2 regions of the Bacillus jepli genome follow, and region 1 is predicted to be linked to the other one. Evidence: a T-box and tRNA genes for the amino acid it is inferred to sense, from the RefSeq annotation. Region 1 holds a T-box; the other holds one or more tRNA genes.
The links. A T-box is a leader RNA that pairs with one kind of tRNA and senses whether it is charged. The one in region 1 lies ahead of ABC371_RS12965 (valine--tRNA ligase), so its partner is inferred to be a tRNA-Val.

Region 1 (16,413 bases):
TTTACCGATTAGGTTATATGGCAGTGGTTGGACTAATAAAGATATAAGTAAAGATAGGTATTCCCTACTAAAAAAAATTTAGTAGGACAAAGGGGGAAAACAGCGTTGAAAAAAAGACTGTGCTCTTTATTCGTTTTGCTTTTGGTTATCGGTGTTTTAAGTGCTTGTGGCGGTGAAAAGTCTTCTTCAAACGGGATGAAATTAGTGGAGGATGGAAAATTTACGTTTGCATCATCGGGTGAATACAATCCATTTAGTGTTACAGATGGAAATGGTGTTATGACTGGCTTTGATATTGATGTGGCAGAGGCAATTGCAAAGGAACTTGGTCTTGAACCTAATCAAAAGAGATTTAAATTTAACAGTATTGTAGAAGGTGTGAAGACTGGAAGGTTTGATGCTGCAGTTGCTAGTCATACGATTACAGACGAGCGTGCGGAGCATGTGAATTTCTCAACCCCTTATTATTATTCAGGACCGCAAATATTTGTCAGACCGGATAGCGATGTCCAAAGTCTAGAAGATTTAAAGGATTTGGAAATTGCCGTTTCAAAGGGTTCTACCTATGCACAAACGGCACAAGAAGTAACTGGAAACGTGATTCAATATGATAGTGATGTAACGGCATTAGAAGCTTTGGCGATTGGAAAACATGATGCGGTGATTACGGATTTCTTAACAGGAAAAGAAGGAATTGGCAACGGGCTAGACATTGAAGGTAAGGACATTCTCGGTCTGAGTGAGCAAGCAATTGCTGTTTCAAAGGAAAATGAAGAACTGTTGAAAAAAATCAATGAAGCACTCGAAAAGCTTAGAAAAGATGGAACACTGAAAAAAATAAGCGAAAAATACTTCAAAGAAGATATAACTACAAATCCAGAAGAATAAGAACATCATCGAAACGAATGTGTTTTTCCTACGCATTCGTTTCTTTTTCTAAAGAGAGACAATTTGAAAAAGGAGTTGAGTAAAATTGCCAGAATTAAGTCATATCATTGAGCAATTAATTGAAACCTATCCACTTTTTTTAAAGGGGATGCTACTAACATTACAAGTAACAATCGTTGCCGTTTTCATTGCCGTTTTTATCGGTTTGCTTTTTGCATTCTTAAAAATTTCAGCGAAAACCATCTTAGTTAAGATAGCAGATCTGTATATATATTTAGTAAGAGGGACCCCGTTAGTCGTACAGATTTTTGTTTTTTATTTTGGTTTATCTGCTTTAGACATATCGATGTTTTGGTCGGTCACATTAGGGTTGGCATTCCATAACGGAGCATATCTGGCAGAAATTTTTAGAGGTGCTATACAATCGATTGACAGTGGCCAAATGGAGGCTGGGCAGTCTTTGGGAATGAGTAGGACCTTAACGATGAGAAGAATCATCCTCCCCCAAGCATTTAGAAGAGCCTTACCACCTCTTGGAAATCAATTTATTATTGCATTGAAGGACTCATCCCTAGCAGCATTTATCGGTTTAAATGAGCTTTTTAATGTCTCGACAACATTAGGATCGAATAACTTTGACTATATGACATATTTGCTCATAGTTGCGATTTACTATTTAATCCTTGTTCTAATCTTTACAATTTTAGTTGGAATGCTTGAGAAGAAATTGGCTGCTATCGACAAATAAGGACGGTGAAATGATATGGGAAAGAAGGAAATGATAAAGATTGTAAATTTAAATAAATCATTTGGTGACTTACATGTATTAAAAGATATCAACATGGTCGTTGAAGAAAGTGAAGTTGTTTGTTTAATAGGGGCGAGTGGTTCTGGGAAAAGTACGCTACTTCGTTGTTTGAACTTTCTAGAAATAAAGGAAAGTGGAGAAATCATCATTAAAGATGAAAAAATAGAACCAAAAAACCACAATCTAACTGAAATTCGGCAAAGAGTTGGAATGGTTTTTCAGCATTTTAACCTCTTTCCTCATATGACAGTCCTTGAAAATGTCATAGAGGCCCCCACTCAGGTTAAAAAGATTCCAAAACAAGAAGCGGTCCGACAGGCTGAGGAACTACTTGGTAAGGTTGGATTGGAAGATAAAGTAAATGTGTATCCATCTAAATTATCAGGAGGGCAAAAGCAACGTGTTGCTATTGCTCGGGCATTAGCAATGAAACCTGAAATTATGTTATTTGATGAACCGACATCTGCGCTCGACCCAGAATTAGTGGGAGAGGTTCTTAATACCATGAAGCAATTAGCGAACGAAGGAATGACGATGGTTGTAGTCACCCATGAAATGGGGTTTGCGAGAGAGGTTGCCGACCGTGTTATATACATGCATGATGGAAAAATAGTCGAGGTCGGGCAACCAAAAGAAATCTTTGAAAATCCAAAAGAACAACGAACAAAGGATTTTCTCAACTCTATTCTATAAGGCTATTTAAGTATCTCAAAGGGGCAAACTTTGAGGTGCTTTTTTAATGGAATAGAAACACCCACGAATTTTAACCTTCGTGGGTATGATTGGTTTTGGTATAATTTACTTTTTCTTAATGAATAATAAATAAAAGCCGATCCCGACAAGGAGAAGAGGCCAATAGTCTAAAATGAAAGAAAAACTGCCCTCTAAAAATCCTAACCAGCTTATAAATCGGCCATAATTGAGAAACAATAGCGAAACAAATAACAGAACGATACTATGGAATAGTCCATTTTTTGTCTTAAAATAGGTAAACAGCATACCAAGGCCAATAATAAACAATAAAGTACCTGGCTGTTTTGGCCAAAAGCTAAGTTGATTGATCCCATGAAAGTGAAATCCAAAGCCAACCAGAATGACACCAGGTAAGATGCTACTTGGATTGTTTTCGACAGATGCCTGTACGAGAAAAGCAATTCCGACAATGATGACGAGTGTTTGCCATGAATAAAAGTTGGTGAATACTGGTATACCCAATTGTTGAAGCAAGAGATAGCAACCAATCCCCACAAGGATAATACCAGAAAAGAGATTATTTTTTTTCATATAGTCCCCCATGCTAGTTACTTGATTTGACCATGCTTTTTTGTTATGGTAACGATTGAAGTCAAAACGACTTATTTATTAGTATAAACGCATTTATAGGTTCATTTTTATGTCTATTTCCAGGCGCCATCGGCTCGAGGTCACAAGCCAATCACTTCTGAAGGCAAAAACCGCCTTCTGTCAGCGCTTGTCTTGTGCTTGTCGCCGATAAACGGGCACCTTGCACTTTTCTTATTATAAATTCATCTTAGCATAGGTTGTCAAAAACTGTTCACACATTTTTCGACAATCGTTCACATCATACATGGTATAATAGTAGTAGTTTTTTGGAACGAAATCTATTTTATTATTTAAAAGTTGGGGTGAGAGATTATGCATACAATTATGGTCGGACTAAACTATAGAACAGCCCCTGTCGAAATACGTGAAAAATTGACTTTTGATTCAGAGAGCATTGTACAAGCAATGAAAGAATTAAAAGGGAAAAAGAGTATTTTAGAAAATGTCATTGTTTCAACATGTAACCGGACAGAAATATATGCTGTTGTCGACCAACTGCATACAGGACGTTATTATATAAAAGATTTCCTTTCACAATGGTTTGGAATTGATAAAGAAGAATTTGCACCATATTTGAATATCTTTGAAGAAGAAGGTGCCGTTGAACATCTTTTTCATGTTACATGTGGGTTGAATTCGATGGTAGTTGGTGAAACGCAAATTCTTGGACAAGTACGTTCAAGTTTTCTTTCTGCACAAGAAGAAGGGACATCAGGAACTGTATTTAACCACCTATTTAAGCAATCCATTACATTAGCAAAACGTGCGCATTCTGAAACGGAAATTGGGTCAAACGCTGTTTCAGTGAGTTATGCTGCCGTTGAACTTGGAAAGAAGATTTTTGGTGATCTTTCAAGTAAGAATGTCCTTATCTTAGGTGCAGGAAAAATGGGCGAACTAGCTGTGCAAAACCTACACGGTTCTGGTGTGGGGAAAGTAACAGTGATGAATCGTACCTATGAAAAAGCACAAAACCTTGCCGATAAATTTCAAGGGGAAGCAAAAGCGATTGAGGAACTTCAATGTGCCTTGGTTGATGCTGACATCATGATAAGTTCGACTGGTGCGAAAGGTTATGTCATTACAAAAGAAATGATGCAGGATGTTGAACAGATGAGAAAGGGTCGTCCTTTATTTATGGTTGATATTGCCGTGCCAAGGGACTTAGATCCAGGACTTGCAGATTTAGAAAGTGTCTTTCTATATGATATCGATGATTTAGAAGGAATCGTTGAAGCTAATCTTCAGGAACGAAAAGTAGCAGCTGAAGAAATTGAACTCATGATTGAAAATGAAATCGTTGAATTCAAGAATTGGTTAAACACGTTAGGAGTCGTTCCCGTTATTTCAGCGTTGCGCAAAAAGGCATTAGCCATTCAAGCTGAAACAATGGAAAGTATTGAACGCAAAATGCCTAATCTTACTGAGCGTGAGCGAAAAGTACTGAACAAACATACGAAAAGTATTATTAATCAGCTACTGCGAGACCCTATTTTACAAGCGAAGGAACTTGCTGCCCAGCCAAATGCAGATGAATCTTTAGGATTATTTATGAAGATTTTTGATATTGAGGAAGCAGTTGTTTCTGAGTACGGGATGCAAAAGGAAAAGGATAATGTGAACTTGGTAGCAGCCAATAGACAGCAGCCTTCTCTACAGTCATAATGAGGGGAAATTCGAAATGGTAGAGATGAATGTAACGAGATTACATGAGTTTACTGTAATTCTCTATGCCTTAAGTGTCCTACTTTATTTTATAGATTTTCTTCATAATAACCGGAAGGTAAATAAGTTTGCCTTCTGGTTACTTGCATTTGTTTGGATCATTCAATCGATTTTTCTCCTTACTCGAATGCTGAATACAGGTAGATTACCGATATTGTCCATGTTTGAAGGACTCTATTTTTATGCATGGGTATTGATTACACTCTCATTAATTTTAAACAAGTTTTTGAGAGTGGATTTCATTGTATTTTTTACAAATTTATTAGGGTTTTTCATTATGGCCTTACATACTTTTGCTCCAGGACAGCATGGCTCAAGTGCGGTGGAGACTCAGCTTATTTCGGAATTACTTATGATTCATATCACGATGGCGATTCTTTCATATGGTGCTTTTTCGTTATCGTTTGTTTTTTCAATTCTTTATTTAATTCAATACAATTTGTTAAAACAGAAAAAATGGGGAAAACGACTTCTCCGACTAGATGATTTATCAAAGCTTGACTACATGTCCTATGTATTGAATCTAATTGGGGTGCCAATGCTTCTATTAGCGCTTATATTAGGTGTGCTATGGGCCTATATCAAGGTTGAAAATTTTTATTTTTACGATGCAAAAGTATTAGGTTCCTTTTTTGTTTTAGTTATCTACTTAGTGTACCTTTATAAAAGGGTTGTTCAAAAGCTCCAAGGAAAAACAATTGCCTACTGGAATATAGGAGCATTTTTATTTTTACTTGTTAATTTCTTTTTGTTTGGGAGTTTATCAAATTTCCATTTTTGGCTTACATAGACAGGAGGAGCATGTATGAGAAAAATTATTGTTGGTTCTCGAAGAAGTAAATTAGCGATTACACAAACAAACTGGGTAATCCAGCAGCTTAAAAATCTGGGTGTTCCCAATGAATTTGAGGTTAAGGAAATCGTAACAAAAGGTGATAAGATTCTGGATGTTACACTATCCAAAGTGGGCGGAAAAGGCCTTTTCGTAAAGGAAATTGAGCAAGCTTTATATGATAAGGAAATTGATATGGCTGTCCACAGTATGAAGGATATGCCTGCTGAACTACCTGAAGGACTTGTCATAGGATGTGTTCCGAAGCGTGAAGATCATCGTGATGTCATCATCTCAAAAGGGGATGTATCCTTCGACAATCTTCCTACTGGGGCAATTGTTGGAACAAGCAGTTTACGAAGAAGCTCACAGCTCCTTGCAAAAAGAGATGATATTGAAATTAAATGGATACGTGGAAACATCGATACAAGACTTTCCAAGCTAGAAAATGAAGACTACGATGCAATCGTTTTAGCAGCTGCAGGCTTGAAGCGCATGGGATGGTCTGATGATGTAGTATCCGAATTTGTGGAACCAGAGGTTTGTTTACCAGCAGTTGGTCAAGGTGCTCTTGCTATTGAATGCCGCGAAGATGATGCTGAAATTTTACTTGCATTGTCAAAATTAAATGACGAATATACTCAAAATACAGTGGCAGCAGAGCGTGCTTTTCTTCATAAAATGGAAGGTGGCTGCCAGGTTCCAATTGCAGCTTATGCAACAATGTCAGGTGATAAAGAAATTGCGTTAACTGCTTTGGTGGGCTCACCAGATGGGAAAACCATTTTTAAAGAACAGGTTTATGGGGAAAATCCAATAGAAGTTGGACATGAAGCTGCGAAAAAATTATCAGACCTTGGTGCAAAAGAGTTAATTGACCAAGTGAAAGAGGAGCTTAATAAGTAATGGATAGCACACAACCTCTGTTGGGAAAAACGATTTTAAATACAAGAGGTAAAAGTGCGGCTGCAGCATTTTCTAAGAAAATCTTGGCAGCAGGTGGAACTCCAATTGAAATACCATTACTAACGTTCCAAAAACCAAAAGATACAACGATTATTGCAGAAACAATAAAGAATTTACACAGGTATGAATGGCTGGTTTTCACAAGTAAAAATGGTGTTGATTTCTTTTTTGAGTTTTATGATCAAGTATTGGAAAAAGTAACTAAGAATATTCCAATGCCCAAAATAGCTGTTGTCGGTTCAAAAACGGAGAAGACTTTGTTGGCAAAAGGCTATAGACCGGTGCTTGTACCTGATGAATTTATCGCAGAAGGTTTGTTTGAAAGTTTAAGACCTTATGTGATGCCAGGTGTCCGCTTTTTACTAGCTCGTGGGAATTTATCACGATCTTTTTTAGTCGATGAATTAACAAAACATGGTGCTGTGGCAACAGATTTAATTGTCTATGAAACAGTTGGAGATTCTCGTGATAAGGAACATTTAATCACGCTTTTGAAAGAAAAACAAATTGATATTATCACCTTCACAAGTCCATCTACAGTGAAGCAATTCTATAAAATAGTGGAACAAACGGAGTGGGAAGAATGGACAAATCATGTACTATTCGCTTGCATCGGACCGGAAACAAAGAAAGCGGCGGACCATTTACATATCCCAATTCATATTTGTCCTAAGAATTATACAACTGACCATTTACTCGATGAAATTATAAATTATTTAAAAGCATAAGGAGGAGAATATAGATGGAGAAATTACAATTTGCTAGACATCGAAGATTACGTCAATCAGCAAACATGAGAGCATTAGTGCGTGAAACACATCTACATACTGATGATTTAATTTACCCATTATTCATTGTGGAAGGAGACAATAAAAAAATTGAAGTTTCCTCAATGCCGGGTGTCTATAATATTTCATTAGATTTACTGGAGCAAGAACTTATTGAAATTGTAGAGTTAGGTATTAAATCAGTCATTTTATTCGGTGTGCCTAATGATAAGGATGAGGTTGGTACAGAGGCTTATCATGATCACGGCATTGTTCAAGGGGCAACAAGATTTATAAAGGAAAAACATCCAGAATTAATCGTAATTGCAGATACCTGCCTATGTGAATACACATCACATGGCCATTGCGGAGTGATTGAAAACGGAGAAGTACTAAATGACCCGTCGTTAGAATTATTAGCGAAAACTGCCGTAAGTCAGGCAAAAGCGGGTGCAGACATTATTGCACCATCTAACATGATGGACGGATTTGTGACAGCGATACGTCACGGTTTGGATGAAGCAGGCTTTGAAAATGTGCCAATCATGTCCTATGCGGTTAAGTACTCATCTGCCTTTTATGGTCCATTTCGTGATGCAGCTGGGAGCTCTCCTTCTTTTGGTGACCGTAAAACCTATCAAATGGATTATGCTAACCGTTTAGAAGCATTACGTGAAGCAGAATCTGATATTGAAGAAGGCGCAGATTTCCTTATCGTAAAGCCGGGATTGTCTTACCTAGATATCGTTCGCGATGTTAAAAACCATTTTAATGCACCGATAGTTGCTTATAACGTGAGTGGAGAATACTCAATGATTAAAGCAGCAGCTCAAAACGGTTGGATCAATGAACAAGAAATTGTCATGGAAATGCTAACAGGGATGAAACGTGCAGGAGCGGATTTGATCATTACGTATCACTCAAAAGATGTTGCACGTTGGTTAAAGGAAAATTAACGAATGAAGTGCCTGTCCCTCATTAACGCGATGGGGACAAGGCCCCATTAAAAGAAAGGGGTTAAGAAGATGAGAAGTTATGAAAAGTCAAAAGCGGCTTTTTCGGAAAGTATCCACCTTATGCCAGGTGGAGTAAATAGTCCAGTTCGTGCTTTCAAATCCGTAAATATGGATCCAATTTTCATGGAGCGCGGGAAGGGCTCAAAAATATATGATATCGATGGAAATGAATACATAGATTACGTACTATCTTGGGGACCTCTTATTCACGGTCATGCAAATGATCAAGTGGTAGAAGCCCTTAAAAAAGCAACAGAAATGGGAACAAGCTTTGGGGCTCCGACATTATCTGAAAATAAACTTGCTAAACTTGTAATTGAACGGGTTCCTTCCATTGAAATCGTTCGTATGGTAAACTCCGGAACAGAAGCCACTATGAGTGCATTACGTTTAGCTCGCGGTTATACAGGTCGTAATAAAATCTTGAAATTTGAAGGCTGTTATCACGGACATGGTGACTCGTTATTAATTAAAGCAGGGTCTGGTGTGGCAACACTTGGTTTACCTGATAGTCCAGGCGTACCTGAGGGCATTGCTAAAAATACTATAACAGTGCCTTATAATGATTTAGAAGCAGTAAAATATGCATTTGAACAGTTTGGAGAAGATATTGCTGGCGTCATCGTCGAGCCAGTCGCAGGAAACATGGGGGTTGTTCCTCCGCAACCTGGATTCCTTGAAGGACTTCGCGAAATTACAACACAGTATGGTACATTGTTAATTTTTGATGAAGTTATGACAGGATTCCGTGTTGATTATCATTGTGCTCAAGGTTATTTTGGTGTTACACCTGATATTACTTGTCTAGGTAAAGTAATCGGTGGTGGTCTACCTGTAGGAGCATATGGTGGACGTGCAGACATTATGGAAAAAATCGCACCAGCCGGACCAATTTACCAAGCAGGAACACTTTCTGGTAATCCACTAGCGATGACTGCAGGCTATGAGACTTTATCACAGTTAAAACCAGAAGACTATACAGAGTTCAAAAAGAAAGCTGATCGACTGGAAGAAGGACTTACGAAGGCAGCTGAAAAATATGACATCCCACATTGCATTAATCGTGCTGGTTCGATGATTGGCTTCTTCTTTACAAATGAAAAGGTCATTAACTATGATGTTGCCAAAACATCTAACTTAGAGTATTTTGCAACGTATTATCGTGAAATGGCAAATGGTGGAGTATTCTTACCGCCATCTCAATTTGAAGGTATTTTCCTTTCTACCGCTCATTCTGAAGAAGATATCGAAAAAACAATTCAAGCAGCCGAAAATGCATTTTCAATAATTAAAGGCTAAGAAGACCATAAGGCAGACTCAGATAAAACAAACTGGGTCTGCCTTTTTATTTCAAACAACTTCTTTAAGAACTTATCATAAATCCCCTGGAACTATCATAAAAATTGTAATGTCATAATAAATCTGTTTAGAAGGAGACTGAAAGGAGGAGTAGCTGATGTCATCTGAAAACTTACGATTTTCAGTAGAGGAATCAGTCTGGTTTCAAAAGGGACAGGAAGTCTCTGAGCTCATCTCAATATCACTTGACCCTGATATTGTCATTCAAGAGCATGACCAATATGTGTCCATTCGCGGTGCATTACAGCTAACAGGTGAATATCGAATAGATGAAAACAGTGCGGAAGAGGGAGATCGTGACTTTGCCTCGGTTCGACTGGTAAATGAGGTTATTACACGTGAGGATGGAATTAGTGAACTAACCCATCGCTTCCCTGTCGACATTACGATTCCACAAGACCGTGTTCAAAGCTTAGATGATGTGTATGTTTTAATTGAAACATTTGACTATGAAATTCCAAAGCGGGGCTGTTTACAGGTCGTTGCCGATTTAGCCATAAGTGGTATCCGAGGGGTTACTCAAGCACCTAAAGAGGAAGCTTCACCTGAGACGATGAAACAAGAAGAACAATCTCCTGTTGCTGTTGAGCAAACTGCTGAAGAAACATTGGAGCTTGTAAGAAGCAGTTCATTTGAAGAGGAAGAAGAAACTCAAGTAGCTGCAGAGGAAGTAAGTGAAGAAGAAGATGTTCATGTAGTTGAAGAAATTCATGAAGAGCAGGAAGAGGTAGTACTACAAAACGAAGAGGAAGTAGTGCTACATAGTGAGGTAGAGGAACAGGAAGTTATTGTTACAAGGGAACAGCAGGAAGAAGAATCTGATGCTGACCTTTTTGTTCCTTTTGAGGTCGAAGCCAGAAAAGAAGTCTATCTGGAACAGGACGAGGAAGTTGAGGTTGTTGAAGCAATTGAAGAAGAAGAGGTGCAAGCCGTTTTAACACCTTCAATTGAGGTGAAAGCGAGGCATGATAATCAATTAAGCTTTGGTTCTGATCAACCAAATAAGAAAAGCTCCACAGCCATCCGGGAAAAAGAAGTGGTTCAGGAGCATAGAGATGAACAAACAGAAGAATCTGTAAAACGAAGTGAAAATGATTTGTTATTAACCAAAATATTTGGTAGAGATGAAGTGGATGACCATACGACAATGAAAATCTGTATCGTCCAGCATGGAGATTCATTGGAAAAAATTGCTCAGCGTTATGAAATAAGTGTGCAACAATTAGTCCGGGTTAATTCACTAAATACCGATTCCGTTTCTGAAGGACAGTTATTATATATCCCTGTTCAAGCGAATACGTAAAGAAGATAGGGTGGGGAGGAAAACCTCGCCCTGTTTTCTTGATTGTGACCATTAAAATTGCTAGGAAAGAGAGTGGTTGGCCCAATGAATAAAAATGATATAAGTAGTATCGGGCCTATCTTAGAGAAATATAGTCTAAAGCCCTTATCACTTGAACGATTCGGGAAAATCACAAAAGTCGTTACAGACAAAGGCATTTATGCTCTTAAATCGATTTCGCACAAAATCAATCCATCCTTCCCCACTTTCCTTCAACAATTATTTCAACAGGGTTACACGAGGGCTGTCCCCATTTACCCAACTGGCGAAGGAAAATATCTTGTTTATCATAACCAAAAATTCCATTATCTAATGCCATGGTTGAAAAGCCATACACTCGATCATCGTGGAGATCATTATCTTGGGTTTTTTAAAGAAATTGCAAGGATTCATCTAACAACTGTAAGTAAACAACAAATTAATGAAGAAAATGAGATTACAGGACACTATGAAACAATCATCAAAAAATGGGAAGAACGTAACCAATTTCTTGAAAGGCTTGTTGTAGAAGCAGAGGCAAAATGGTACATGTCCCCTTTTGAACTACAGTTTTGTACGTATTTTTATGAAACCAGTCTTGCCTCATCTTTTGCAAGAACCCAACTCGAAAAATGGCATGAAATAATGAAAGAGAGTAAGTCATTTCGTAACGCCTTAACGCTAAATAATCTATCAGAATCTCATTTTTTATATGATGATAGCGGTAAAGGGTATCTTTCAAATTTTGAAAAAGCTGGATTTGCTAGTCCAACAAATGATTTAGTGAGTCTTTATTTCCGTATATTAAAAACATATCCAATGCTATGTACGGATTGTCTAGAGTGGTTTGAAGCCTATCAAAGCCGTTTTCCATTGCGGGAAGAGGAATTTTATCTTTTTTTAAGCCATTTAACATTTCCAGAACCCATTTACCGGTGTGTGCGGAATTATTCTGAGCGTAAACAAAACAAATCGGAGCGGGAGCATGTCCAAGCTTTACAAAGAGCTTATTGGCTCACGAAAAACATTGAATTCGTTTCCGTGAAACTTCTTGAGGCAGAACAAAAAAGAAAAGAGCAGGGAGAAGAAGAATCCCATACGGAATAATGTATGGGATTTTCTAAACCCAATCTAATTGAATGCATACTACAAGGAAAATTAAGATGGCTAAAAAAAATACATCAATCGTGGTTGGAATAAAAATAGTCCGAACAGCTTGAACAACTGTAATCGGAATAATAAATTGCGCACAAAAATCCCGAGTTTGACGCAACCAATGAGGATACGAATATTTTCTAAAACGACGTCCTTTCACGCTGATCTCTCCCTTCAAATATCCTATAATTAAAATATGCTTGGATAAACAGAATAGTTCCAATCAGATAAATTTGTAACAAAAAGCAACAAAATGAATAAAGGATAAAAATCTTGGCTACCCTTATTGACAATACCTATTGAAATTCATAAAAATAAGTAGTAGAATCTTTAAGTAAATATAAAAATTCTTACATACGATGAGAGGGAAGAGTACATCGGAAACCCCTTCAGAGAGAGAAATCAGTAGCTGTGAGATTTCTTAGGAACGTTACGATGGAAGGTCGCCCTTAAGTAGCTTTTATGAAATTTGAGTAGTAAAAGCCGGTGAAAAGCCGTTATCTTTTCTTGAGAGCATAGATACGTTTCTTTATCTATGAAAAAAGGTGGTACCGCGAATAAACTCCATTCGTCCTTTTATGAGGATGAGTGGAGTTTTTTATTTATACGCCAAGGCGTATTTGATTGAATTTTGGCTATTTTTTTAAGGAGGAAAACTCATGGAAGGAAATGAAAAAACGTTATCTACAAAGTATGACCCGCAAGCAATTGAAGCGGGCCGCTATCAATATTGGTTGGATGGTAAATTTTTTGAAGCAAAAGATGATGCTTCGAAAAAACCATACACAATTGTCATCCCACCGCCGAACGTTACAGGGAAGTTACACCTTGGGCATGCGTGGGATACAACCTTACAGGATATTCTAACTCGTATAAAAAGGATGCAAGGCTATGATGTTCTGTGGCTACCAGGAATGGACCATGCCGGTATTGCGACTCAAGCTAAAGTTGAAGCGAAGCTACGTGAGGAAGGAAAAACTCGCTATGATTTAGGGCGAGAAAAATTCGTAGAGGAAACATGGAAGTGGAAAGAAGAATATGCGAGTCATATTCGTGAGCAATGGTCAAAACTAGGACTTGGTTTAGATTACTCAAGAGAACGATTCACACTTGATGAAGGACTATCAAAAGCAGTTCGTGAAGTGTTCGTTACCTTATATAAAAAAGGGCTTATTTATCGCGGTGAATACATTATCAACTGGGATCCTGCAACAAAAACAGCCCTCTCTGACATCGAGGTCATTTATAAAGATGTTCAAGGTGCATTTTACCATATGCGCTATCCTTTAGCAGATGGTAGCGGATCAATTGAAATTGCAACAACTCGTCCTGAAACCATGCTTGGCGATACTGCCATCGCGGTTCATCCAGAGGATGAGCGCTTTAAACACCTAATCGGTAAAACTGTGATTCTTCCAATCGTAGGTAGGGAAATTCCGATTGTTGGTGATGATTATGTTGATATGGAATTTGGTTCTGGTGCTGTAAAAATCACACCTGCCCATGATCCAAATGACTTCGAGGTTGGCAATCGTCACAATCTCGAACGCGTTCTCGTCATGAATGAAGACGGAACGATGAATGCGAATGCTGGTAAATACCAAGGTATGGACCGCTTTGAATGCAGAAAGCAAATTGTTAAGGACCTTCAAGAAGAAGGTGTACTTTTCAAAATTGAAGACCATCTTCATTCAGTCGGACATAGTGAGCGAAGTGGGGCAGTAGTTGAACCCTATTTGTCCACACAATGGTTTGTAAAAATGCAGCCATTAGCGGATGAAGCGATTAAACTTCAAAGTCAGGAAGATAAAGTACATTTCGTTCCAGAACGTTTTGAAAAGACGTATCTACATTGGATGGAGAATATTCGTGATTGGTGTATTTCGCGTCAATTATGGTGGGGTCACAGAATCCCTGCTTGGTATCATAAAGAAACTGGTGAGGTATATGTTGATCATGAACCACCAGCAGATATTGACAACTGGGAGCAGGACAAAGACGTTTTAGACACGTGGTTTAGTTCTGCATTATGGCCATTTTCGACAATGGGCTGGCCTGATAAAGATGCTACAGATTTTAAACGTCACTACCCAACAGATGCTCTTGTAACTGGCTATGACATCATCTTCTTCTGGGTATCAAGAATGATATTCCAAGGCCTTGAATTTACTGGGAAACGTCCATTTAAGGATGTTCTAATTCACGGTCTAGTACGTGATGCAGAAGGTCGTAAAATGAGTAAGTCACTTGGAAATGGTGTTGACCCAATGGATGTCATTGCCAAATACGGTGCCGATTCATTACGGTACTTCTTATCAACTGGAAGCTCACCAGGGCAAGACTTACGCTTTAGTATTGAAAAAGTTGAAGCGACTTGGAACTTTGCAAACAAGATTTGGAATGCATCGCGTTTTGCATTAATGAATATGGGTGATTTAACGTTTGAAGACATTGACTTTAGCGGTGAAAAATCTGTTGCCGATAAGTGGATTTTAACTCGCCTAAATGAAACAATCGCATCAGTCACAAATCTTGCTGATAAATATGAATTCGGTGAAGTAGGAAGAGTATTATATAACTTCATTTGGGATGACTTCTGTGATTGGTATATTGAAATGGCGAAGCTTCCTTTATACGGTGAAGACGAGCAAGCGAAGAAGACAACGAGATCGATTCTTGCTTATGTTTTAGATAATACAATGAGATTGCTACATCCATTTATGCCGTTTATTACCGAGGAAATATGGCAGAATCTGCCGCATAATGGCGAATCCATTACTATTGCAAAATGGCCAGAAGTAAATGCGCAACTTTCAGATGACCAAGCTGCACAGGAAATGCGACTATTAGTAGATATTATTCGCTCTGTTCGAAACATCCGCGCAGAGGTGAATACACCAATGAGCAAGCAAATTAAGCTTTATATTAAGGCAAAGGATGAAACAGTTCTAACCCAACTAGAAAAGAATCGTTCATACCTAGAGAGATTCTGTAATCCTAGTGAGCTTGAGATTGCAACTGATATTACTTCACCTGAAAAATCAATGACGTCTGTTGTAACAGGTGCGGAACTATTCCTACCACTTGAAGGACTTATTAATATCGAAGAAGAAATTAAGCGACTAGAAAAAGAACTAGATAAGCTTGATAAAGAGGTTGAACGCGTTCAGAAAAAACTAGGCAACGAAGGTTTTGTAAAGAAAGCACCTCAAAAAGTAATCGATGAAGAGCGAGCAAAAGAAAGAGACTATCTCGAAAAACGAGAAACAGTTCGTGAGCGCATTGCAGAATTAAGAGGCTAAATGAATAAAAGGCGAATCTTATATAGATTCGTCTTTCCTTCATTTTAACTATATTTGGAGGAACGTATATGATACAGACTTATGATGAAGCCCTTTCTTGGATTCATGGGAGATTAAGACTCGGCATGAAGCCAGGTCTATCCCGAATGGAATGGATGATGGAACGACTCGATCATCCGCAAGAAAAAATCAAGGCCATTCATGTAGCGGGAACAAACGGGAAGGGATCTACTGTTAGCTATATCCGAAACATGTTACAAGAAGCAGGTTATAAAATTGGAACCTTCACTTCTCCTTATATCGAGACATTTAATGAACGTATTAGTGTAAATGGAAAGCCTATTTCAGATGATGAAATTGTCTCTCTTTTACAAGTGATACAACCATTAGCGGAAGAGTTGGAGGGGACCGAACTTGGTGGTCCAACTGAATTTGAAGTAATCACGGCAATGGCTCTTTATTATTTTGGGGAAGCTTCCAATATCGACTTTGTGATTATGGAGGTTGGATTAGGAGGTAGACTTGATTCAACCAATGTTATTAACCCTCTTATATCAATTATCACAAGTATTGGCTTTGATCACATGAATATTCTTGGAGATACAATTGAAGAAATTGCGGGCGAAAAAGCGGGAATCATCAAACGAAATGTACCTGTTATTACGGCAGTTGAACAACAGGAAGCGATTGAAGTTATAAGTGCGAAAGCCAAAGAAAAAAATAGCCCTTTATATCAACTAGGGCAGGATTTCTTTATCCTTGGTCACCAATCAAATAACGGAGAATCTTTTACGGTCAAAACACAGAATAAAACCTTTCAAAATCTGCACATCTCGATGAAAGGTGCCCACCAAGTGAGAAACGCAAGTTTAGCCGTATTGGCAGTTCATATGTTGCAAGATACTGGTGCTGTACAAATAGAAGAGCGTC
Region 2 (16,413 bases), 1.6 Mb from region 1:
GCTTTGTCTAATTGTTTGATAAAAATAAAATATCGCAACTCAAAGAGGACAAAGAAAATGGCAACCCTTGAATCATTGGTATTCTTACTTTCATAGGACTCATAGAAAGCGACGGCTGGTTCCCTTTTTCGTGCAACCATTAAGTGGTACCAATCATGAAGCTCCCGTAATTGCTCGTATTCTTCACTTTCTATCAGCTTGATTCCTAATCGTTCACATAATAATTCGAGAACCTCAATACTTGCTGAGGTTTGGTTATTTTCTATTTTTGAAAGATAAGAAATTGAGATAATCTCGTTTGCCAGCTCTTCTTGTGTCATATTTTTTTGAATTCGAAAGAAACGTATTCTGCTTCCTATCTCCATATTTCATACCCTCTCATTGGCTTACTGTATATATTCTCTTTCTAGAAAAATGGTAAAAACCCTCTTTTTTACATTAGGTAAAAAGACTTATTTTTAGGATATGGGTCACAAAGATATCTTCACAGAAGTGGCGTTAACATTTTTTAATCAATTCCTTAGAAATCCTATGCTCCACATTTCCTATATATGTAAAACCATAACGAAATAAACAATTAGTACTATATGAAAAACGGCCCCATCGTTCGGGACCGTTTTCTTATTTTTTCTTTACTTTTGCAAGTTCTGTAGATCCAGCAGTTGCTTGCCCGCTTCCGATCTTTTCAAACGTTTCAACTGCATCAAAATTAGTAATGACAATTGGTGTAATAGTGCTTGCAGCTTTTTCTTTTACTAAATCAAGGTCAAAGGTGACCAGTTCAGTACCAACCTCGACTTTGTCTCCTTCTTTTACATGAGTGGTGAATCCTTCCCCTTTCATGTTCACTGTCTCAAGTCCAATATGTATGAGGAGTTCCAAACCAATTTCTGTTTTAATTCCAATTGCGTGTTTCGTAGGAAAAACCTGGATAATTTCTCCTTTAACAGGTGAAACAATTTTTCCTTCAGACGGCTCAATGGCAAGTCCATCTCCCATCATTTTTTGAGAAAATACTGGATCTGGTACCTCTTCTAAAGCGAGAATTTTACCAGTCACTGGGGCAATTAGCATTTCCTCAGTTTTTTTATCTTTACTACCAAATAATTTTTTAAACATACTAGACCTCCAAAATTAAAGATATGTTTAGTTGTATCATACCCAGAACAAGAAAAAAAGAATAATGAATTGAATAAATTACTTTTACATTTTTCCGAAATATTGTTCAATATCTATGTATCAAGATGAAGGATTATTAGAGATTATGTCGAATTTAATGATGTAGTATTCAGAAGGTTTAGACTAAGGGGGTATCACAAAATTGCTTGATCACATTGGGCATGTTCTCTATCATGTACTCATCGTCATTTTTCCTATTCTTCTATATTATTTACTGATCATTCAAGACAATAGCTTTACACCCAAGCACTATTCGAATAAATTATTCGGAATGATTGTCATTATCCTTCTGTTGACAATGTCATTTCCCGTAACCTATTCAAATGGCTTTTCTTATGATTTCAGAGTCATCCCTATATTCGTTGCATTTCTCTATATCGGATTATTCCAAGGAATTTCTGTCATTATCATTATGTTAGTTTATTTACATGTACTTGGAGATTCTGTCTTTTTTATAACCCTAATGAACTACTCAGTTATTACCATCATTTTTTATTTTCTATTAAAAAAATATCATTCTTTGCTATTAAATAAAAAACTGATACTCCTTTCAACCCTTTACTGTTTTATTTTTATAACGAGAACAATCACTTTGGTAAAAAATGATCTGACTGAACAAATCTTAGAGATATCCGTTTTTTCAATGGTTACATTGATTACACTTTTATTGGTAGTTCTACTAATCGAAAACTTAAACCACCAAATCCAATTACAAAGGGAACTAAGACGTTCTGAAAAAATGAATGTGATCAGCCAACTCGCAGCCTCTGTTGCCCATGAAGTTCGGAATCCATTAACAACAGTAAACGGCTTTTTACAGTTAATCATTCGAGATGACAATATTACTGAAAAACAGCGAAATTATATTGATATTACTCTTTCAGAATTAAATCGTGCTCAATCGATTATTAATGATTATTTATCCCTGGCAAAGCCTAATAATAGTAGTACACAATTAATTAACATCAGCGAAGAACTCGCAAAAACCGTCGAGTTAATGACATCCTATACAAATATCCAAAATATTGAAGTCGAAACCTCTATTGAAAAACTTTTGTTTATTAATGGGAATAAGGATGAGATTAAGCAGGTTCTAATAAATATCATTAAAAACGCAATTGAAGCGATTGGGAACGACGGATTGCTAATGATTGAAGCTTTTTTAAAAGAGAATGAAATCACGGTAAAAATAACGGATAATGGTCCGGGCATGACTAAAGAACAACTGTCAAAAATCGGAACACCCTTTTATTCAACAAAAGACAAAGGAACGGGTGTTGGACTAACGATTTGTTTTCAAATCATTGAACAGTTAAAAGGCTCAATTGAAGTTGAAAGTGCCATTGGCAAAGGCACAACCTTTACAATAAAGCTACCTACATACCAACCACCATCTACAATAGATATAAATAATGAGGTGTGATAAGAAATGTGTGGACGATTTACTCTATTTGCAGAGTTCGATGACATTCTCAATCGGTTTGATATTGAAGCCACAATTGAACAAAATTTATATATCCCTAGCTTTAATATTGCCCCCTCTCATTCGGTCCTTTCTGTAATCAATGATGGTAGACGAAATCGCCTTGGTTATTTGCGGTGGGGCTTCGTTCCTTCCTGGGCAAAGGATGAAAAGATTGGCTATAAAATGATCAATGCCCGCGCAGAAACGATTACCGAAAAACCAAGTTTTCGCCAAGCATTCAGACAAAGACGCTGTCTCGTTATTGCGGATAGCTTTTACGAATGGAAAAAGGGTACTGATAAATCGAAAACACCGATGCGAATTAAATTAAAATCAGATGAGCTTTTTGCAATGGCGGGAATCTGGGAGCGTTGGCAATCCCCTGATGGGAATGCATTGTTTTCTTGCTCGATCATTACGACCACTCCAAATGAACTAATGAAAGATATCCATGACCGGATGCCCGTTATATTGCGAAAGGAAGATGAAAAGCTATGGCTTAACCCTTCTTTTGATGATATTTCAATGGTTACAGATTTACTCAAACCATTGGCCGCAGAAGAGATGGAAGCTTACGAGGTCTCAGCTTTAGTCAACTCACCTCGAAATAACTCACCGAATTTAATTCAAAAAATATGTTAAAGGACTACGACTGCGATCCAAGACGGATTCAGTCTTTTTTGTTTTCACGATTAAGCGGGATAAACCACCATTATTTGGAGATAAATAAAATGATTTACAAAAGCGATTGGAGTAATATTTATGAAGTTTGCCCATTTATCAATCGAACTGATTACCGGCTTTTTCTTACTATTTTTCATCGTCAAAATTGTTGGTAGAAAAATCATCAACCGCCTTACACCATTTACATACATTGCAGGGATTGTCTTCGGAGAAATATTAGGAAATGCACTCTACGAAGATAGGATAAACACCTTTTATATCGTTTACTCGATGTGCCTTTGGGGATTATTATTATTCACTGTTGAGTTTCTTGGTCAAAAATTATTATTTTTCCGTGGAATTTTTGAAGGAAAACCGATTGCTCTTATCAAAAACGGAGCCGTTGATAAAGAAGCCTTAAAAAAGGCTAGGTTGAACATTAACCAATTACAAAGTCTTCTTCGCGAACGCGAAACATTTTCCGTTCGTGAGGTAGCGTTTTGTTTTCTCGAGGCAAATGGTAAAATTAGTATTTTAAAGAAAGCAAAATATCAAAAAACAACAGTAGAAGATTTTAACCTCCCAGAAAAACCTATCTTTGTACCTGTAACCCTCATTCGAGATGGAAAAGTATTATGGGACGAAATTCAAGATTTAGGATTTAATGAAGAATGGTTAAGAAATCAGCTTCAATCACAAAACGTTACAGATTATAAAGATATCTTCTTAGCAGAATGGCAGGAAGATGACGGAATTTTTGTACAAACCTACTAACCTTTAGGGGTGATTTTACGTGGATTTTCCAACTATCCATACAAATTTTTGGGATGCTGTATTTGCAGTGCCTTTCGTCATGATCATCACACAAATTTCAAAAATACTTTTGAAAATACCGAAAAGGTATGTTCCAACACTTGCTATTATAATTGGATTACTGGTCTCTGTTTTTTATAGTCATCGACACGATCTAGCAGCTGGACTTTTCATGGGTTGGTTTTATGGTTCAGCTGCAATCGGATCTTACGCTTCCTTGAAAACCACTATATTAGCATATCGAAAAACGAGCGAATAGTTAGTAAAGATTTATCATGATTAGAGTCGATAAACAATAAAAATCTATGTTAAAATAAAGCCTATATCCAATCTATACTTGGACTATAGGATTTTTTACGTGGATTTTTTTGGATTCGAGTTAACGAAAGTATTTTTTAGTATAATAATTTCCATCTTTTTAAAATTTATTAACAATTAACAATTTTCATGTTAAACTTACAAATATTATTCTTACAATATCATTTTGAACAACTATGAAAAAGGGGGAAAAAAGATGAAAGTAATGTTTCACAAATGGAATCAAATTAGCCTTGTTAAACGAATACTTGCTGGTATTATTTTAGGCGTTCTCTTAGCTTTGATTGTTCCTAAGGGAGCAAGCTGGGTTACCATCTTCGGTTCATTATTTGTTGGTGCTTTAAAAGCAGTTGCACCAGTATTGGTCTTATTCTTAGTTATTGATGCCATATCTAAACACAAAAGTGGTACCCAAACAAATATCAAATCAATTATAGGACTTTATGCGATAGGAACTTTTGTAGCCGGATTTGTTGCTGTTGTTGCAAGCTTTCTCTTCCCAGTTAAACTGACACTTGTTACAGGTGCAGAAGACCTTGCTCCTCCAAGTGGCATATTAGAGGTGCTGCAAACATTGTTATTTAATGTGGTAGACAACCCTGTTAACGCACTAATAAATGCAAACTACATCGGAATTCTTGCTTGGGCGATTCTTTTAGGGATTGCATTAAAAAGTGCAAACGAAACAACAAAGACTCTATTATCAAATGTTTCTGATGCAATCACAAAAGTTGTAAAATGGATCATTAGTTTAGCTCCAATTGGAATTATGGGATTAGTGTTCGATGCATTAGTTACGAATGGACTGACCGCGCTGATGGAATATGGTAAAATTCTTGCCTTATTACTCGGCTGTATGTTCTTTATTGCACTTGTTGTGAATCCATTGATTGTTTATTTCTACATTCGCAAAAATCCATATCCACTTGTTTTTCAATGTTTAAGAGAGAGTGGATTGACTGCTTTCTTTACTCGTAGCTCTGCTGCGAACATTCCGGTAAACATGAACTTATGTGAAAAACTTGGGTTAAATAAAGATACGTATTCCGTTTCCATCCCATTAGGCGGTACTGTTAATATGGCAGGTGCTGCAGTAACCATTTCTGTCTTAACACTAGCAGCCGTTCACACTCTTGACATTGAAGTTGATTTTGCAACAGCTCTTATTCTTAGTATACTAGCGGCGATTTCTGCTGCAGGGGCATCTGGTGTTGCGGGTGGATCCTTGTTGCTTATACCGTTAGCATCAAATTTATTCGGTATTCCAAACGACATTGCTATGCAAGTCGTTGGTGTTGGTTTCATTATCGGAGTCCTTCAAGACTCTTGTGAAACCGCCCTTAACTCATCATCTGATGTCCTTTTCACAGCAACAGCTGAATATGCGAAAAAGCGAAAAGACATGAAAAAAGCTGTGAGTAAGACAGCTTAAATACACTGATTAAATGTTTGATACCACTCATTAATTTGGGTGGTTTTTTTATGCAAAATTAAGTCGGTTACCAAATATAGGTAACCGACTCCAATACATATTAATAATAGAACCCAGGATATCCAAATCCATACCCATAAGGATATCCAAATCCTCCATATCCTCCATATCCACCATATCCCCAAGGGCCAAGTAAGGAACCAGCTGCTAATCCCCCTAATCCCCCTAATAACGCGCCACCTAAAAACGGTCCACCAAATCCCCAACCAAACGGTCTTCCGAATCCAAAGCCAAACGGTCTTCCAAAACCAAATGGTCTTCCGAATCCAAATGGTCTTCCAAAAATCCTACTATCATTTGAATCAATCATTGGAACCTGCGGATTTCCTACATAATGCTGATCATACACATTCATACTAAGTTATCCCTCCTCATATTTTCAATTACAATATATTCCGCGAATGTAATAATTCTTGGGCAATTATCTAAAATGGGCTTCATTTGTAATAACTTTTTAGGGCAGATGAAGGAAATCTACGACCATTGTTACTCTTAAATTCAAAAATCATATTGAACGAATGATACCAATGAATTTCTTAGATGAAATTGTGGGTCTTGGTTAATTTCGTTCAGCTTTTGTAAAAATTCGATCGAATTTGGAACATAAGGACCTTTATTAAACATCATACAATCTGCTCTTAACCCTGCATGTGCATCTGTTAATTCAGGGATTGAAGGGATATTCTTTTTATTCATATTTTCTAAGACTCCAGTGGCCCAAATAACAGGAGTATGGGCAGCTTGGCAAATCTCTAGAATTCCTTCTTGAGCACTTAAAAACTGCTCCAATCCAATTTCGATTACTAAATCCCCTCTAGCAATCATGACTCCAAACAAACCGTAATTTAATCCTTCAAAGATTATTTTGGATAATGAGATTACGGCATTTTTCGTTTCTATTTTTGCAATAATACCTTTTTTTTCATCAGTCAACATGTCTAACTGATGCTTTACAATTTGGATATCTTTTGGATGATTAATATAGGAAATTCCAACTAAATCAATGTCTTTATACATGGATTTCAAAATCGTTAAGTCTGATTCAGAAACGGCCGGTACATTTAAATGGACAAGGGAGTCAGGAAAGTTAATGCCATTTTCGGGATAGATTGTTTCTTCTTTTTTTCTTGTCAAAAGGATTTTAGCCTCGATATACTCCTCTGTACTCGATAAAACCTTTGCAACTATTTTCCCATCATCGATATACACTCTGTCACCGATCCGCACATTTCGTAAAGCTTTCGGTAATGTAACTCCAACCGATGCTGGCTCATTACCCGTTTTAGGAATTCCAATATATTTATCATTTTTATAAATTCGTAAAATATCATTTTTCTTTATTTTTATAAGGCCATCTTTATTTTTACTAGGTATAATTGGCCCAATTCGAATTTTAGGTCCTGGAAGATCTATGAAAATTTTACATTTTGCATTATTCTTTTTTTCTGCCATTTTTAATGTTTGAATGATCTCTTTCCATACAGTCAAATTATCATGTGCACAGTTTATTCTAGCTATTGTCATTCCGGCTTGCAGCAAATCGTTAAAAACTTCAGGGGTATTAAGCATTTTACGGTCAAGAGTAACCATAATATGTTTTTGATTGATTGTTTTTCCAAACAAGTTATCTTTACGCTCTTCTTTCAATGAATTCGCAGTGTTTACTTCAATATACTCCTTTTTTAAATAAGGGATAGAATCTTCCTTAGAAAGGTGTTGGATGATTTTATTTAAGGTGTCCATGATATGGGGGCTACTGTATGAAAGTGGCAAAAATCCTTTTTCAAGTAAAATATTGTTTAAATTGGGATGAGCCATTCTGTGTACAGCCAAAAAGTCCCGTAAATTCATTTTACTAAGGGTTGTGGAATCAATGACTTTGTTTTCGGTGTGTTTTACAATGGTTGTTTGAGCATCATCCCTTAGTTTTATCAAATATTCTTTTAGTTCAACCTGATCCATTTCCACCACATTCCTTTCAAGGATTTCAGAAAATACATTTATTATGTAGGGATTTTATCTATATAAATAGACTATAGTCAAAGGGATGTACCAAAACTTTGGGGTTACTTTTTTACATTATTCATTTATATTCAAACTTGCTAATATGTTGAAAAGATAAAAAAGCTCCACCCCCTTAAAAAATAAGGAAGGTGGAGCTTTTAAATGATGATTCCGATTGGGTTCGAACCAACGACCTCTACCCTGTCAAGGTAGCGCTCTCCCAGCTGAGCTACGGAATCAAAGTATTAGAATAATATATAATATACATGTGTAGTGAAGGTTTGTCAATTAGAATCTATCAATTCTCTATTTAACACTTAAAAATTATTAACAAGATAAAAAACGTATAAAAGCGTTTTAATTGACATAATGTCATTTTATAGGTATATTTATAATACTGAGGCAAAATATAACTTAATATTCGCTGAATTCCCATTTTTTAGGGAAACGGGGGAACCAAAACGTGCAAATTAAATGCACTCGGGGTGAATCCTTATTAATTAAGGTAGGACTATACTCTTCATCCGAATCCGACAGCTAACCTCGTAAGCATCTGGAGAGAGCATTGTTGTGTAAATCAACTTTAAGGCCGCGAGCCATACTCTCGTGGCCTTTTGTGTCTCCAAAAATATACTTTTCATCGCAATTCACCATTTCCTTTGCTTCTAACACACACATTCAACTACATCTTTGAGGAGGTTTTTTATGTCATTAACTAAAAAAATTTTATTGGGTTTAGGATTAGGTGCTGTTGTTGGTCTTATTTTAAATGTAACATCACCCGCTGCTTTTGAATTTGCAAATACCTATATCTTTGTACCACTAGGTCAGATCTTCTTGAATTTGATTAAAATGCTAGTTGTTCCAATCGTCCTAGTATCTATTACTCTAGGAGTTACAGGACTTGGTGATCCTAAAAAGCTTGGGAGAATTGGAGCCAAAACCATTACTTATTTTTTAGCAACAACTACAATTGCCATTACAATCGCAATTGCACTTGCCTCGATTTTCAAACCAGGTGCTGGTGGAGGATTTAATACAGAAGGTGCAGCCTACGATGGTGCAACTGAAGCTCCTCCGGTTATGGAAACGTTAATAAATATTATTCCAACGAATCCCTTTACCTCAATGAATGATGGAAATATGCTTCAAATCATTGCTTTTGCTATTTTTATAGGTTTAGCTTTAACCGTTTTAGGTGAAAAAACAAAGGGAATTTTAAATCTGTTTGAACAAGCAAATGAAATCTTGATGTATCTTGTTAATCTTGTTATGAAGACGGCTCCATATGGAACGTTTGGATTAATTGCAACAGCAATTGGAGGCCAAGGATATGCTGCGATTAAAGCAATGCTCGCGTATTTCTTGATCGTACTTGCTGCCCTACTCATCCACGCTGTTGTCACATATGGTGGTACGATTGCATTAATTGCAAAACGAAATCCAATCGAGTTTTTTAAAGGATTTTTGCCTGCCATGACAGTTGCATTTAGTACATCAAGCAGTAGTGCTACACTTCCAGTTTCTATGGAGACTGCTCAAAAAAATCTAAAAGTACCTGAGTCTATCAGTAGCTTTGTTCAACCATTGGGCGCGACAATTAATATGGACGGAACAGCCATTATGCAAGGTGTTGCAACCATCTTCATTGCACAGGTCTATGGATTTGACCTTTCTTTATCGCAAATTTTAGTGGTAATCTTAACCGCTGTCCTTGCGAGTGTTGGTACAGCTGGTGTACCTGGCGTTGGTTTAATCATGCTTGCGATGGTACTAACTGCAGTTGGTTTACCACCAGAAGGTATTGGTTTAATTATCGGTATTGACCGCTTACTTGATATGACACGTACCGCTATCAATATCACGGGTGATGCGGCATGTGCGGTTTATGTAGCAGAATCTGAAAAGAAACACATGGATGAAGCAACTGCTTAATACAGTATAAAGCGACAGGGATTTTCCCTGTCGCTTTCCTTTTTAAAACGGTATAATTAAGGTGTAAATTGTTGATTTGGAGGATTTAAAATCATGGTTAATAAGGGCACTGTTAGGGAAATGACTATACATAGTAAGATTTTAAATGAAGAACTTGAGCTGATTGTTTATTTACCAGCATCCTACTCTCCCCTTTATAAATACAATATTCTTATCGCACAGGATGGACGAGATTATTTTAATCTTGGCAGGGTTGCACGGGTTGCTGATAAGCTGTTAGAAGGAAGAGAAATCAGCAATACTATTATTATTGGGGTTCCTTATAAAAGCGTTACAGACCGACGTAGGAAATACCATCCAGATGGTGAGCAGCACCATTTATATAAGCGCTTTTTAGGAGAGGAACTGGCGCCATTTCTTGATCAAGAGTTCCCAACATATCAAATGGGCCAAGGACGCGCCCTAATCGGGGATTCACTGGCAGCGACTATATCACTATTAACAGCACTCGAATACCCTCATACTTTTGGTAAAGTGATGTTGCAATCACCTCTTGTGAATGAACACGTCCTTCAGAAGGTTGAAAATTTTGAAGAACCACACCTCCTTGATTTATATCATGTGATAGGAACGGGTGAAACCGAAGTGAAAACAACAAAGGGGGATATTGAAGATTTTTTAACCCCAAATCGTGAGTTGCATGACCTCATTGTGAAAAAAGGATTCCCCTATTTTTATGAGGAATTCAACGGCAACCACACTTGGAAGTATTGGCAGCCTGATTTGCCAAGAGCCCTTTCCAAAATGTTAAAATAACCTAATTGGTATTCTATCATTTTCAGATATTTGATATAATTGTGTTATTATTTCTCGTAAAAACTATATTTGGTACTTCATGTTTTGATTTTCAATCCATAAGGAGGGCAATAAAAATGAAATATGGCATTGTTATCTTCCCGTCCAAAAAACTTCAAGACAAGGTTAACTCGTATCGTAAACGATATGATCCACATTATGCATTAATTCCACCACATCTTACGGTTAAAAATGCATTTGAAGCATCCGATGAAGAAATTCAGGATATTACAAAGGAATTAGAAGCTGTTTCTACACAGGTTGAACCATTTTCATTAAAGGTCTTAAAGGTTAGTTCCTTTTCCCCTGTAAATAATGTCATTTATTTGAAAGTAGATCCGAATGAAGAATTACAAAAACTACATAATGCCCTTCACTCTGGTTATTTTGCAGGAGAACCCGAGTATGCGTTTGTTCCCCATATTACGATTGGGCAAAAGTTATCGAGTGATGAGCATTCAGATGTGTATGGTCAATTACGCATGTTAAAAATGGACCACGAGGAGCAAATTGACCGCATCCATCTTCTTTATCAGCTAGAAAACGGTTCATGGACCGTTTATGAAACATTTCGTTTAGGAAAGGAAAATTAGACACAGCATGGAAGCACGAATCGTAACTAACAACAAAGAACAAGACGATGCCTTTACAATCCGAAAAGTGGTCTTCGTCGATGAACAAAATGTACCTCTTGAAGAAGAAATTGATCAATTTGAAGATGAAGCTACGCATATTGTCCTTTATGATCACAATGAACCTGTTGGAGCTGGGCGTTTCCGTGAGCTAGACGGATATGGAAAAGTAGAACGTATTTGTGTCCTTGCTTCACACCGTAAAAACGGGGCAGGGAATTTGATTATGAAAAAGATGGAGGACATTGCAAAAGAGCGAGGCATATCAAAATTAAAGCTCAATGCTCAAACTCACGCGGAAAACTTCTATAAGAAACTAGGATATGAAACTGTAACAGGTATCTTTATGGATGCTGGTATTCCGCATGTCACAATGATAAAAGCATTATAAATTTAGAAAGGATGTCTGCTATGAGGCATCCTTTTTTTGGATAATTATAGTGAAACCTGCTCATTCTACCATAGAGAGGTGAGCATGTTGGAATTTTTTAAAATCACTTTTGATTTAGTAATTGGGCTTTTAGGGTTACTGATCCTTACAAAAATATTAGGAAAAACACAAATAACCCAAATTACAGCTTTTGATTTTATTTCAGCACTTGTACTAGGTGAATTGGTTGGAAATGCTGTTTTCGACCAAAAGGTTGGGATCATTCAAATTCTTTTTGCAATCCTAATTTGGGGATGTTTAATTTATGTAATTGAAATGATTACCCAAAAGATTCGCCAGACAAGACCATTTCTTGAGGGAAAGCCTTCCATTATTATTCACAAAGGGAAAATTATTCGAGAGCATTTAAAGAAAAACAAGCTGGATATTAATCAATTACAGCATCTACTTCGTTCAAAGGGTGTTTTTTCAATTAGAGAGGCTGAGTATGCCATTTTAGAAACAGATGGCTCAATCAGTGTTCTAAAAAAGTCTCCATATGAACCACCCACCCGTCAAGATTATAAAATGGCCCAACAAAAGGTTCGACTCCCAATTACATTGGTAAGTGATGGCGTGTTAATTCAAGAAAATTTAAAGGAAAGTGGTTTTTCGGAAAGTTGGTTGCAATCGGAATTGAAAAGCCAAGGTGTAGCTACTTATAAGGATTTACTATACGCTGAATGGCGTGAAGAGGAAGGCTTGTACGTTCAAGAATTCTAGCCTTCCTTTATATGGACTCGTTAAAAAGTAAGCCTTTGCCGGTATATTGTGCACGGATGGTTTCAATATATTGGCTTTGTTTTTTCGTCATTGTTTTTCTGTCAACATGATTTAGATCGTATGAACGCTCATTTATATTCAAGATGAGCGGATTCACTTGATGAAGTTTCATTTGGTTTGTTTTATAGGTTGTGGTACGGTGTACATATTGAGTATATTGTTCATTGTTGATTGGTAAAATATAGCCCATTTTTTGCCCTCCTCCCTTTTTTATTACATATGTATCGTTTTGATGTTTTATTATAAAAATTCGAGACTAGCCTTGTGTTTATAGGGGTATATACAGAAAAGGTCTGGCCATTTCGCCAGACCCCTTTCCTTATTTTTTGTTAATCATTTTTGAAATGGTGTTAAAGTCCATTTTTTCTTTTCCATTTACGATGCTATTAACAATTTTGTCTTCAAGTTGTTGATTTACTGGTTTTTTTGCAATTTTAGAGACCTTTCTAATTACATTACGAACTGTATTCTCATCTTTAAAATTTGCATTTTGCAAAGAGTTTGCTAGCTTGAATACCTCCTGCATATCTACGCCTGTTTTCTTTTCAATATTCTTAAAAAAATTATTATCCATTTCGAAGCCTCCTTACATTGTGTTATATCGTATGACCCCCGCCTACAAGTGGTGCGCAGGTTGGGGAAAAAACTATCTTTTTTTTAAAATGTAGAAAGTACGAGCCGATTGACTCGTACTTCTACTTTTTGAATGCTGTGATTAGTTATAGAAAGAAGCACCTACAATAATTAATAGGATGAATAATACGACGATTAAAACAAAAGTTGATCCGCCGTAGAATCCGCCGTAACCATAGCCTCCATAGCCGTATCCACAACCACCGAATCCGTAGCCCATATTTTGCACCTCCTCATTAAAAGAGTACATTATAAACTATGTTTTACAGGTTAATTTTGTGAGGACAGGAGCACAGGGCAACTGCGGAAATTAAGAAAATAATTAATCCCCCATCTTTTTTTCTAACTCTCCTTGTTTCTTCGAAAACCATTGATCTAGTTTTTCCATTTTTGGTTCAAGTTCTTTTTCGAATCCCTGAGCCTGTGTATCCAACTGGTTTAATTCCCTTTCGTGTTCTAAAACCCTTCCATCAAGCTTTCCCATCATGGTTTCAAGTTCTTTCTCAAATCCGCCAGCCTGTTTATCCAGTTGCCCTAATCCTTTTTCATTTTCTGCAGCCCATTTATGCAACTTCCCTATTGCATCTTCATGGTCTTTAGAATAATCAGTCATAAAACGTTCAATTTCATTCTCAAATTTTCTACTCAGTTACCTACACCTCCAATTACTCTATTAAATGCTAAAAACAGGCTATTTGAGCCTGTTTTAAAAGAAAAGTTACTTGATTGAGTTTTGTGCATTGATATAGCCAGCACCGTACGTATTATAATCGACGCCCTTCCATTTATCTGCTCCTTTCAGCAAATCCTTTTTGATATCATCAGGAGTAATTTTTTTGTTCTGGTTCTTTTTATTTTCAATCATTAATGCTACAACACCGGCGCAGAATGGCGTAGCCATTGAAGTGCCAGATAAGGTGATATAATTCTCATCAACACGATTCGCTTTTTGGAACTTATCAAGATAGGAATTGGGAGAACGTAATGAGACGATATTTACACCTGGAGCGACAATATCCGGCTTTGGAACATTATAAATTGTCGGTCCCCTACTTGAAAATTCAGCAATCGTATCATCCAAGCGATCATCATTCGTATTTTTATCATCGAGAGCACCAACGGTAATGACTTTATTGCTTATACCTGGACTTGCAATCGTATTTGGTTCGTCACCTTCATTTCCTGCAGCGACACAAACGACAATCCCGCTGTCCCATGCTTTTTCAACGATTTGAACCATCGGGTCAGCATCTTCATTGCTTAATCGTTGAGCAGTTGCTCCAAGCGACATAGAAATAATATCAATCTTCGTTTTGATCGAATCCTGGTTGTTAAGAATACACCATTCTACACCTTTCATTACATTATCTAATGAACCTGAACCCAGTTTGTCTAATACTTTTACACCAACAACATTTGCGTTTGGTGCAGGAGCTTTATATTTCCCTTCAGAAGCCATACCATTCCCAGCTGCATCACCTGCACAATGAGTACCATGTCCATTATCATCATAAGGTTCGACATTCCCATTAACCAAATCTTCGAATCCTAAAATTCTTCCTTCTAAGTCTTGATGAGGATAAATGCCAGTATCAATAACCGCGATTGTTACACCTTCTCCTGTAAGCTCAGTCCCATTTCGAACAACTCGGTCGGCTCTGCCAGCTGGTGTCGCAACATTTAATAGAGCTTTTACTTCCGAATTCAAATAAACTCGTTTGACATTTATACATGTTTGTAAAAGTTCCTCTAAACCAGCTGCTGTAACAGTTGCTGAACAGCTTGGGATTGTTTTAAATTCATAGTTGAGTTTGCACCCATAATGACGATCCATCACTTTTTTTACATTGGTCCGAACTTCATTTTGATCTGTGTACTCGATAATCACCTGAAACTTCCTAGTTTTCTTTATTATTTTTTCGAGTGTTTTGTGCAAAAAACACGGTGTCCATTTAAATGGGCGATATAAATTCACTAAGTTTTTTCTGAGGTTTTTGTCCATCTTTGAACCATGAGTTCTAGTAAATTGAACCATTGAAAATCCAAACAACTCTCTCACCTCCTATTTTCTTTAGAATAAAATATGAAAGAGAAGAGAGAGTTGCGTCGGTGTTTGTCCGAGGGGAAGTGCCTTTTTTAATGACAAAAAAGGCTGTACGTGTGTAACAGCCTCATGAGTATTGTTCGATGTACGTTGAAAGGTTGATTTTTAAGGGGAATTGAATGGTGTTCACGCAATTAGTTTTGATTTTTTCTATCCAATGCATTTTTAATCAGAGTGTAGTTATTCTGTAACCTTACATTTTCCGGGGACATTTCTAGAGCTTTCTTTGATAAATCGAGCGATTTATCTAGCATTCCTAAATAATAACAGCTTAACGACCCTAAGTCATACAATGTATAATCCCAAGCAGCAGCTTCTGTTAAATACGTGGCTTTTTTAGTTGTAATCTTCAAGCCATTTTCTACCATTGCATACACGAGTGGCCAATTCTTTTCAGAATGAGCTAGCTTTGCCATCTCGACATATGGCTCTCTTAAATGTGGGGCTTCAGCAATCGCATTATAGAACCATGATTTTGCCACTAAAGTATTTCCCTTTTTCAAATGTCCTCTTGCTATAAATCTCATGGCTGCACTTCTTTGATCCTTCCAGGTGGCTTCTGGCTTGTTTAAGAAAATCTCAAGGGTCTTCATACTTTCATCCCATTTGTTATAGTACATATATTCCCGACCTAAATAAAACAAATTAACCAGATAATCTGGATCTTCTTTTACTGATAACTCTAGCAACGGGAGATACTGCCCTCTCGATTTTGTATTATCCGGAAAGTGATTTAGTTGAATACTTCTTTCCCACACAATCTTTTCTTCTCCAGGACCATGATAATATAATACTTCATGCACCGGATGTACCCATCTGTAACCATGTCTTCGGTGAATTTTCCCTCTCCAAAAGGTAGAACCCTTTGAGCCATCAGGATTGAATTTCCATGTATACATATAATTGATTTTCGTCGTATTCTCTGTCCACACATTTTCAATTTTCTCTCTCCAGCCTGGTTCGAAAACTTCATCTAAATCCGTACATACACAGACGTCTACATCCTCTGGTACAAAATTCAATGAAATATTCCGAGGGAGATCAAATCGCCAAGGGTCTATTTTAATTGAATACACCTTTGCCCCCCTCCCTTTAAGTTTTTCAACT

Region 2: it encodes a tRNA-Val, which carries the amino acid that the T-box ahead of ABC371_RS12965 (valine--tRNA ligase) is inferred to sense. The anticodon was not compared.

The regions. Positions count from the first base shown of each region.
Region 1 is NZ_JBDFMO010000001.1:2,524,526-2,540,938, forward strand. Features, by position in the region: gene ABC371_RS12900 (transporter substrate-binding domain-containing protein) at 106-888, shown strand; gene ABC371_RS12905 (amino acid ABC transporter permease) at 974-1,636, shown strand; gene ABC371_RS12910 (amino acid ABC transporter ATP-binding protein) at 1,667-2,389, shown strand; gene ABC371_RS12915 (LiaI-LiaF-like domain-containing protein) at 2,495-2,980, opposite strand; gene hemA (glutamyl-tRNA reductase) at 3,353-4,705, shown strand; gene ABC371_RS12925 (cytochrome C assembly family protein) at 4,722-5,555, shown strand; gene hemC (hydroxymethylbilane synthase) at 5,571-6,503, shown strand; gene ABC371_RS12935 (uroporphyrinogen-III synthase) at 6,503-7,291, shown strand; gene hemB (porphobilinogen synthase) at 7,306-8,286, shown strand; gene hemL (glutamate-1-semialdehyde 2,1-aminomutase) at 8,356-9,645, shown strand; gene spoVID (stage VI sporulation protein D) at 9,803-11,008, shown strand; gene ysxE (spore coat protein YsxE) at 11,093-12,133, shown strand; gene ABC371_RS12960 (hypothetical protein) at 12,147-12,341, opposite strand; T-box leader at 12,532-12,760, shown strand; gene ABC371_RS12965 (valine--tRNA ligase) at 12,841-15,483, shown strand; gene ABC371_RS12970 (bifunctional folylpolyglutamate synthase/dihydrofolate synthase) at 15,552-16,413, shown strand, end outside.
Region 2 is NZ_JBDFMO010000001.1:4,118,463-4,134,875, forward strand. Features, by position in the region: gene ABC371_RS20985 (tetratricopeptide repeat protein) at 1-365, opposite strand, end outside; gene ABC371_RS20990 (PTS sugar transporter subunit IIA) at 622-1,119, opposite strand; gene ABC371_RS20995 (ATP-binding protein) at 1,322-2,602, shown strand; gene ABC371_RS21000 (SOS response-associated peptidase) at 2,609-3,286, shown strand; gene ABC371_RS21005 (YetF domain-containing protein) at 3,407-4,081, shown strand; gene ABC371_RS21010 (hypothetical protein) at 4,101-4,379, shown strand; gene sstT (serine/threonine transporter SstT) at 4,635-5,870, shown strand; gene ABC371_RS21020 (hypothetical protein) at 5,971-6,285, opposite strand; gene ABC371_RS21025 (pyruvate kinase) at 6,429-7,892, opposite strand; tRNA gene ABC371_RS21030 (tRNA-Val) at 8,101-8,173, opposite strand; cyclic di-AMP (ydaO/yuaA leader) riboswitch at 8,347-8,502, shown strand; gene ABC371_RS21035 (dicarboxylate/amino acid:cation symporter) at 8,640-9,869, shown strand; gene ABC371_RS21040 (alpha/beta hydrolase) at 9,963-10,685, shown strand; gene ABC371_RS21045 (YjcG family protein) at 10,802-11,317, shown strand; gene ABC371_RS21050 (GNAT family N-acetyltransferase) at 11,325-11,747, shown strand; gene ABC371_RS21055 (DUF421 domain-containing protein) at 11,832-12,509, shown strand; gene ABC371_RS21060 (hypothetical protein) at 12,517-12,759, opposite strand; gene spoVIF (sporulation-specific transcription regulator SpoVIF) at 12,889-13,143, opposite strand; gene ABC371_RS21070 (YjcZ family sporulation protein) at 13,285-13,422, opposite strand; gene ABC371_RS21075 (hypothetical protein) at 13,525-13,851, opposite strand; gene ABC371_RS21080 (S8 family peptidase) at 13,921-15,252, opposite strand; gene ABC371_RS21085 (tetratricopeptide repeat-containing glycosyltransferase) at 15,441-16,413, opposite strand, start outside.